2 regions of the Enterococcus sp. DJ147D b genome follow, and region 1 is predicted to be linked to the other one. Evidence: predicted binding sites of a transcription regulator. Region 1 holds the regulator's gene; the other holds the start of a gene.

Region 1 (3,400 bases):
CGTTATGGCCACTCTAACCCGCACCACTAATCGTGGTGGGAGACAGTGTCAGATGGGCAGTTTGACTGGGGCGGTCGCCTCCTAAAAGGTAACGGAGGCGCCCAAAGGTTCCCTCAGAATGGTTGGAAATCATTCGAAGAGTGTAAAGGCAGAAGGGAGCTTGACTGCGAGACCAACAAGTCGAGCAGGGACGAAAGTCGGGCTTAGTGATCCGGTGGTTCCGCATGGAAGGGCCATCGCTCAACGGATAAAAGCTACCCTGGGGATAACAGGCTTATCTCCCCCAAGAGTCCACATCGACGGGGAGGTTTGGCACCTCGATGTCGGCTCGTCGCATCCTGGGGCTGTAGTCGGTCCCAAGGGTTGGGCTGTTCGCCCATTAAAGCGGCACGCGAGCTGGGTTCAGAACGTCGTGAGACAGTTCGGTCCCTATCCGTCGCGGGCGTTGGAAATTTGAGAGGAGCTGTCCTTAGTACGAGAGGACCGGGATGGACTTACCGCTGGTGTACCAGTTGTTCTGCCAAGGGCATTGCTGGGTAGCTATGTAGGGAAGGGATAAACGCTGAAAGCATCTAAGTGTGAAGCCCACCTCAAGATGAGATTTCCCATTTCTTTAAGAAAGTAAGATCCCTGAGAGATGATCAGGTAGATAGGTCAGAAGTGGAAGTACAGTGATGTATGGAGCGGACTGATACTAATCGATCGAGGACTTAACCAAGAATGGTAAAAGAAAAAACTCGGAAGAGTTTGAGATTACTTCAAATCCAGTTTTGAGTGAGCAAAAGCAAACTCAATAAGATAACACCACAGTGTGGTGGCGATAGCGAGAAGGATACACCTGTAACCATGCCGAACACAGAAGTTAAGCTTCTTAGCGCCGATTGTAGTGAGGGGTTGCCCCTTGTGAGAGTAGGACGTCGCCACGCTTAAGTTATCAATGGAGGTTTAGCTCAGCTGGGAGAGCATCTGCCTTACAAGCAGAGGGTCAGCGGTTCGAACCCGTTAACCTCCATATGAGCCGTTAGCTCAGTTGGTAGAGCATCTGACTTTTAATCAGAGGGTCACAGGTTCGAGCCCTGTACGGCTCATATTTTTGCGGGTGTGGCGGAATTGGCAGACGCACTAGATTTAGGATCTAGCGCCTTACGGCGTGGGGGTTCAAGTCCCTTCACCCGCATTATATGAATATATCTATTCAAGCCGGCTTAGCTCAGTTGGTAGAGCATCTGATTTGTAATCAGAGGGTCGAGGGTTCAAATCCTTTAGCCGGCATCAAGTTTATGCGGAAATAGCTCAGTGGTAGAGCACCACCTTGCCAAGGTGGGGGTCGCGGGTTCGAACCCCGTTTTCCGCTTTGCCATTATCAAAACGCCGGGGTGGCGGAACTGGCAGACGCACAGGACTTAAAATCCTGCGGTGAGTGATCACCGTACCGGTTCGATTCCGGTCCTCGGCATTAACACATATGCGCCCATAGCTCAACTGGATAGAGTGTTTGACTACGGATCAAAAGGTTAGGGGTTCGACTCCTCTTGGGCGCGTAGTCTTTTTATTTTTTCGGGAAGTAGCTCAGCTTGGTAGAGCACTTGGTTTGGGACCAAGGGGTCGCAGGTTCGAATCCTGTCTTCCCGATTTTTTTATTGATTTTTTGTTGAATTCGTTTTATAATTTTTATAAATTGAATATGCGCCCATAGCTCAACTGGATAGAGTGTTTGACTACGGATCAAAAGGTTAGGGGTTCGACTCCTCTTGGGCGCGTTAATACGGAATAGTTTATTCCGTATTTTTTTTGGTTTAAAATGGTATTTTATTGAAACTTTTATTAACTAAAGGCATTCTCCTTTCATTCTTTGTTTAAATTAGCTATAATTAAGGTCAATATTAGTCAAAGGGAATGAAGAAGATGGCACATCAAAATACCTCGGATTTAATTGAGTCATATATAAAAAAAATTTTAGAAGAAAATGAAATGATTGAGATTCGAAGGATTGAAATGGCAGACCTCTTTAACTGCGTTCCTTCGCAAATAAATTATGTTATAAACACTCGCTTTACTATTCAACGCGGTTATTTAGTAGAAAGTAAACGCGGCGGTGGTGGCTATATTAGAATTGCAAAAGTTCGAATTTCTGACAAGAGACATATGTTAGACCAAATTAATCAGCTATTTGATGAAACAATCAGTGAAAAAGATTCATTTTCAATTATCCAAAAATTATATGAGGATAAAATGATTACAAAAAAAGAAGGAAATTTAATGCTTAGTGCTATTGCAAAAAGCACTCTAAATTACAGTGACCTGGAAGGTCATATTCGTGCTAGAATTCTACGAGCTTTTTTAGAACGGTTAAGTTATGAAGATGGGAAGTGAAGATTGATGGAAGAACTTTTTAATGAACGGGCCCAAGTAGTCTTGGAAATCGCACAAGATGAAGCAAAAAGATTAAAACACCAATCTGTTAGTTCTGAGCATATTTTATTAGCTTTAGTTTTAGAACCTAATGGAATTGCTGGGAAAGTTTTACGTGAGTTAGGCGTAAATGAAACAGATATTTATGAAGAAATTGAACATTTAATTGGTTATGGTGGCGTAAATAAGTATGTAGAAGGAATTTATCTTCCATACTCACCACGAATGAAACAAGTTTTTGCACTAGCAAATAGCGAAGCAAAAAAAATGAATATTCAAAAAATAGGTACAGAACAAATTTTATCTAGTTTGTTGAAAGATGAGAGTATTATGGCTACACGTATTCTTATTAACTTAGGAGTAGATGTTGCTACTGTTCGTCAAATGCTTAAACGAAAAATGGGCATGAATGAAGGTCTTAAAAATAATGCTAGTCGTCGCAGAAATCCACAAGACAAGCGCCAAACTGTTAAAGGAACACCAACTTTAGACTCGTTAGCTCGCGATTTAACCAAACTAGCTAAAGAAAATAAATTAGATCCTGTTGTAGGTCGTTCAAAAGAAGTAAAAAGAGTAATCCAAGTATTAAGTCGACGAACAAAAAATAATCCAGTCCTTGTTGGGGAACCAGGTGTAGGTAAAACAGCTATCGCCGAAGGATTGGCTCAGAAAATTATTCTAGGTGAAGTACCTGAAGAAATGCGTTCAAAACGTTTGATGATGTTAGATATGGGTTCTTTAGTAGCAGGAACAAAATATCGTGGTGAATTTGAAGATCGTATGAAGAAAGTAATTGATGAAATTTACAATGATGGTCAAGTTATTTTGTTCATTGATGAGTTGCATACACTGATAGGTGCAGGTGGTGCGGAAGGCGCAATTGATGCATCAAATATTTTAAAACCAGCGTTAGCGCGTGGTGAGCTTCAAACAATTGGCGCGACAACTTTAGATGAATACCAAAAATATATTGAAAAAGATTCTGCTT
Region 2 (3,400 bases), 860 kb from region 1:
TAATTGAGCTGTGTCACTTGGTGTCAAATCATGGGCAACAACGACAACTTCTTCATTGATCATTGAAGGATTTGGCAAGTTCACACCTAATAGATGCGCTAAAATACGTTTTGCAACGTCACGAATATCAGCAGCACGTTCTTGCATATAAGCGTTGTCATCCATAGCTTCAAACATGCCAATATACATATCAGTTACTTCTTTAAGAGCTGATTCAGCATTCACACTGTTATCTTTAATATTTTGCTTGATTTGACCAATCATTTCTGGGTCTGATAGAACCATCAAATGAGCATCAAATACTTGCGCTTCTGCTTCACCTAAGCTTTGCGCTGCTTTTTCACGAATTTGTTGCAATTCTTCAGTAGATTTTGATAATGCAGCATCTAAACGAGTTTCTTCAGCATCTGTATCTTCTACTGTTGTCTTACTGAATGATAAATCCGGTTGAACTAGCAGGTAAGCTTTTGCAACGGCTACACCGTCACTAGCGGCAATCCCTTTTAGCATTTCAACCATTATTCAGATAAGCCTTCTTTCTTCATTGTTTCTACGATAGCTGCCATAGCGTCTGCTTCGTCAGCACCTTCAGCTGTAATTGTAACGTCAGAACCTTGACCTACACCTAAAGACATAACGCCCATGATAGATTTCAAGTTTACTGATTTACCTTTATACTCTAAGTTTACATCAGAGTTAAATTTGCTTGCTGTTTGTACTAATAATGTAGCTGGACGTGCGTGGATCCCAGTTTCTGCTACTACGTGAAATTCTTTCTTTTCCATATTGATCGGTCTCCTTTAAGTGAGTGTTGTTTTTATGTGAGGGTTTTCTTTTTTAGCAATCCAGAAGATTTCTAATAAAGCTTTACCCTTTCATTTGTAAAGATTACCATTTTTTGTCGACAGATACAACAGTTTTCATTCAAATTCAGCGAAAAGTATTTTATTTAAACTTCTTTTCTTTTCGTTATTGGATTTACTCTTTCGCATTCGTCCATTGATTGCGTTTCCAACAATTACCAAGTATTTTATCTTCTTTTTTTTGACAAATCACACAAATTTTTTACTCCCTACCTTCTTAATAAAAAGAACAAAACTTGTTATGTAGCTTCAAACATCCTTTCTACTAGACATGCCTTTATTACGCTAATTTAAATACAGAATTGATTCGAGTAAAAATAGTTGATTCTCTTCTTTTTTTTAGTATAATAAATTCAAAGGTCAGAAATGGTCAATAGACTTTCTTTACCTTCTCGACTAACTAATAATTGGAAAAAAGATAAGTGTTTTCTTTTTACCTCTTGAAATATGCGTTGTAAAATAAAGATGCAACCCATTTTGTGAAAGGACGTGAACAACACATGCTTTGTCAAAATTGTGGCAAAAATGAAGCAACGATTCATTTATACGCAACAGTTAACGGACATCGTGCGCAATTAGATTATTGCCAGAGCTGTTATCAAAAAATCAAAAATCAAAAAAATGGAGGTCTGACAAACATGGCCCAAAACGATCCATTTGGATTTGGTAGTCTTGACGATCTATTCCGTTCAATGTCTAATCAAATGCAACAACAAGGAAATAGTTATGAACAAACACCACCTACTCAATTCGGTGGCGGAAATAATTTCAACGGTGGACAACCCCCACAAGGAAATCCTGAAGGTTTACTTGGAGAGTATGGCATTAATATTACCGAGCAAGCTCGCCAAGGTGACATCGATCCAGTCATCGGTCGTGATGAAGAAATTAAACGCGTGGTTGAGATCCTCAACCGCCGAACAAAAAATAATCCTGTTTTAATTGGTGAACCCGGTGTTGGTAAAACAGCAGTTGTTGAGGGATTAGCGCAAAAAATCGTTGATGGTGATGTTCCTCAAAAACTGATGGACAAAGAAGTCATTCGTCTGGATGTCGTTTCTTTAGTTCAAGGAACTGGCATTCGCGGTCAATTTGAAGAACGCATGCAAAAATTGATTGAAGAGATCACACAAGCAGAAAATGTCATCTTATTTATTGATGAAGTTCATGAGATCGTCGGTGCAGGTGCTGCTGGCGATGGAAACATGGATGCTGGAAATATTTTAAAACCTGCTTTGGCTCGTGGCGAGCTTCAAATGGTGGGTGCTACGACTTTGAATGAATATCGAATTATTGAAAAAGATGCTGCACTCGAACGTCGGATGCAACCTGTCCGCGTCGATGAACCAACTGTTGATGAAACAATCAGTATTTTAAAAGGTTTACAAAAACGTTATGAAGACTATCATCATGTAAAATATACTGATGAAGCAATCAAAGCTGCTGCTGTTTTATCTAATCGTTACGTGCAAGATCGCTTTCTACCTGATAAAGCAATTGATTTATTAGATGAAACTGGTTCAAAGAAAAACTTAACTATTCAAATCGTTGATCCAAAAACGATTGATAAAAAATTACAAGAAGCTGAAAAACAAAAAACACAGGCTTCTAATGAAGAGGACTTTGAAAAAGCAGCTTATTACCGTGATCAAATCAATAAACTGCAAAAAATGAAAGAAAAACAAATCACTGATGAAGAAACACCAGTCATCACAGAAAAAGATATGGAAAAAATCGTTGAACAACGCACAGGCATTCCCGTTGGCGAATTAAAAGAAAAAGAACAAACACAGCTTAAAAATCTTGCAACGGATTTGAAAGCACACGTTATCGGTCAAGACAATGCGGTTGAACGCGTTGCAAAAGCCATTCGACGTAACCGTGTCGGCTTAAGTAAAAAAGACCGCCCAATTGGTTCATTCTTATTTGTTGGACCTACTGGTGTTGGAAAAACAGAACTTGCTAAACAGTTAGCTTTCGAGTTATTTGGTTCTGAGGATTCAATGATTCGTTTCGACATGTCTGAATACATGGAAAAACACAGCGTATCAAAATTGATTGGTTCCCCTCCTGGCTATATTGGTTATGAAGAAGCAGGTCAACTAACTGAAAAAGTCCGCCGCAATCCATATAGCCTAATCTTGCTTGATGAAGTTGAAAAGGCACATCCAGATGTCTTACACATGTTCTTGCAAATTTTGGATGATGGTCGTTTGACAGATGCACAAGGTCGGACAGTCAGCTTCAAAGATACGATCATCATTATGACAAGTAATGCTGGCACAGGTAAAGTGGAAGCAAATGTTGGTTTTGGGGCGGCGAGAGAAGGCGTTACTCGTTCTGTCTTGAATCAATTAAACAATTATTTCACACCAGAATTCTTGAACCGTTTTGACGGTATCATTGAATTCAGTGCTTTATCAAAAGAAGATTTGATGTCAATCGTTACTTTAATGCTGAACGATGTGAATGATATGTTAGCAGTACAACAACTTCATATTGAAGTACCAGAAAATGTCAAAGAAAAATTAGTTGAT

Evidence for each region. Region 1 encodes CtsR, which represses protease genes until heat stress. Its sites were predicted from a motif close to TTGGTCAAAAAAGGTCAAANA; they were not measured.
Region 2: AC4BD1_RS08015 (ATP-dependent Clp protease ATP-binding subunit) is a predicted target of CtsR. The motif match lies at 1,220-1,240, and genes of this name have one in related genera.

The regions. Positions count from the first base shown of each region.
Region 1 covers NZ_CM177104.1:2,541,834-2,545,233, reverse strand. Annotated here, with positions in the region: rRNA gene AC4BD1_RS12060 (23S ribosomal RNA) at 1-718, shown strand, start outside; rRNA gene rrf (5S ribosomal RNA) at 811-926, shown strand; tRNA gene AC4BD1_RS12050 (tRNA-Val) at 940-1,012, shown strand; tRNA gene AC4BD1_RS12045 (tRNA-Lys) at 1,016-1,088, shown strand; tRNA gene AC4BD1_RS12040 (tRNA-Leu) at 1,096-1,177, shown strand; tRNA gene AC4BD1_RS12035 (tRNA-Thr) at 1,200-1,272, shown strand; tRNA gene AC4BD1_RS12030 (tRNA-Gly) at 1,283-1,354, shown strand; tRNA gene AC4BD1_RS12025 (tRNA-Leu) at 1,371-1,456, shown strand; tRNA gene AC4BD1_RS12020 (tRNA-Arg) at 1,468-1,541, shown strand; tRNA gene AC4BD1_RS12015 (tRNA-Pro) at 1,559-1,632, shown strand; tRNA gene AC4BD1_RS12010 (tRNA-Arg) at 1,687-1,760, shown strand; gene AC4BD1_RS12005 (CtsR family transcriptional regulator) at 1,906-2,373, shown strand; gene AC4BD1_RS12000 (ATP-dependent Clp protease ATP-binding subunit) at 2,380-3,400, shown strand, end outside.
Region 2 covers NZ_CM177104.1:1,685,918-1,689,317, forward strand. Annotated here, with positions in the region: gene ptsP (phosphoenolpyruvate--protein phosphotransferase) at 1-519, opposite strand, end outside; gene AC4BD1_RS08010 (phosphocarrier protein HPr) at 519-785, opposite strand; gene AC4BD1_RS08015 (ATP-dependent Clp protease ATP-binding subunit) at 1,364-3,400, shown strand, end outside.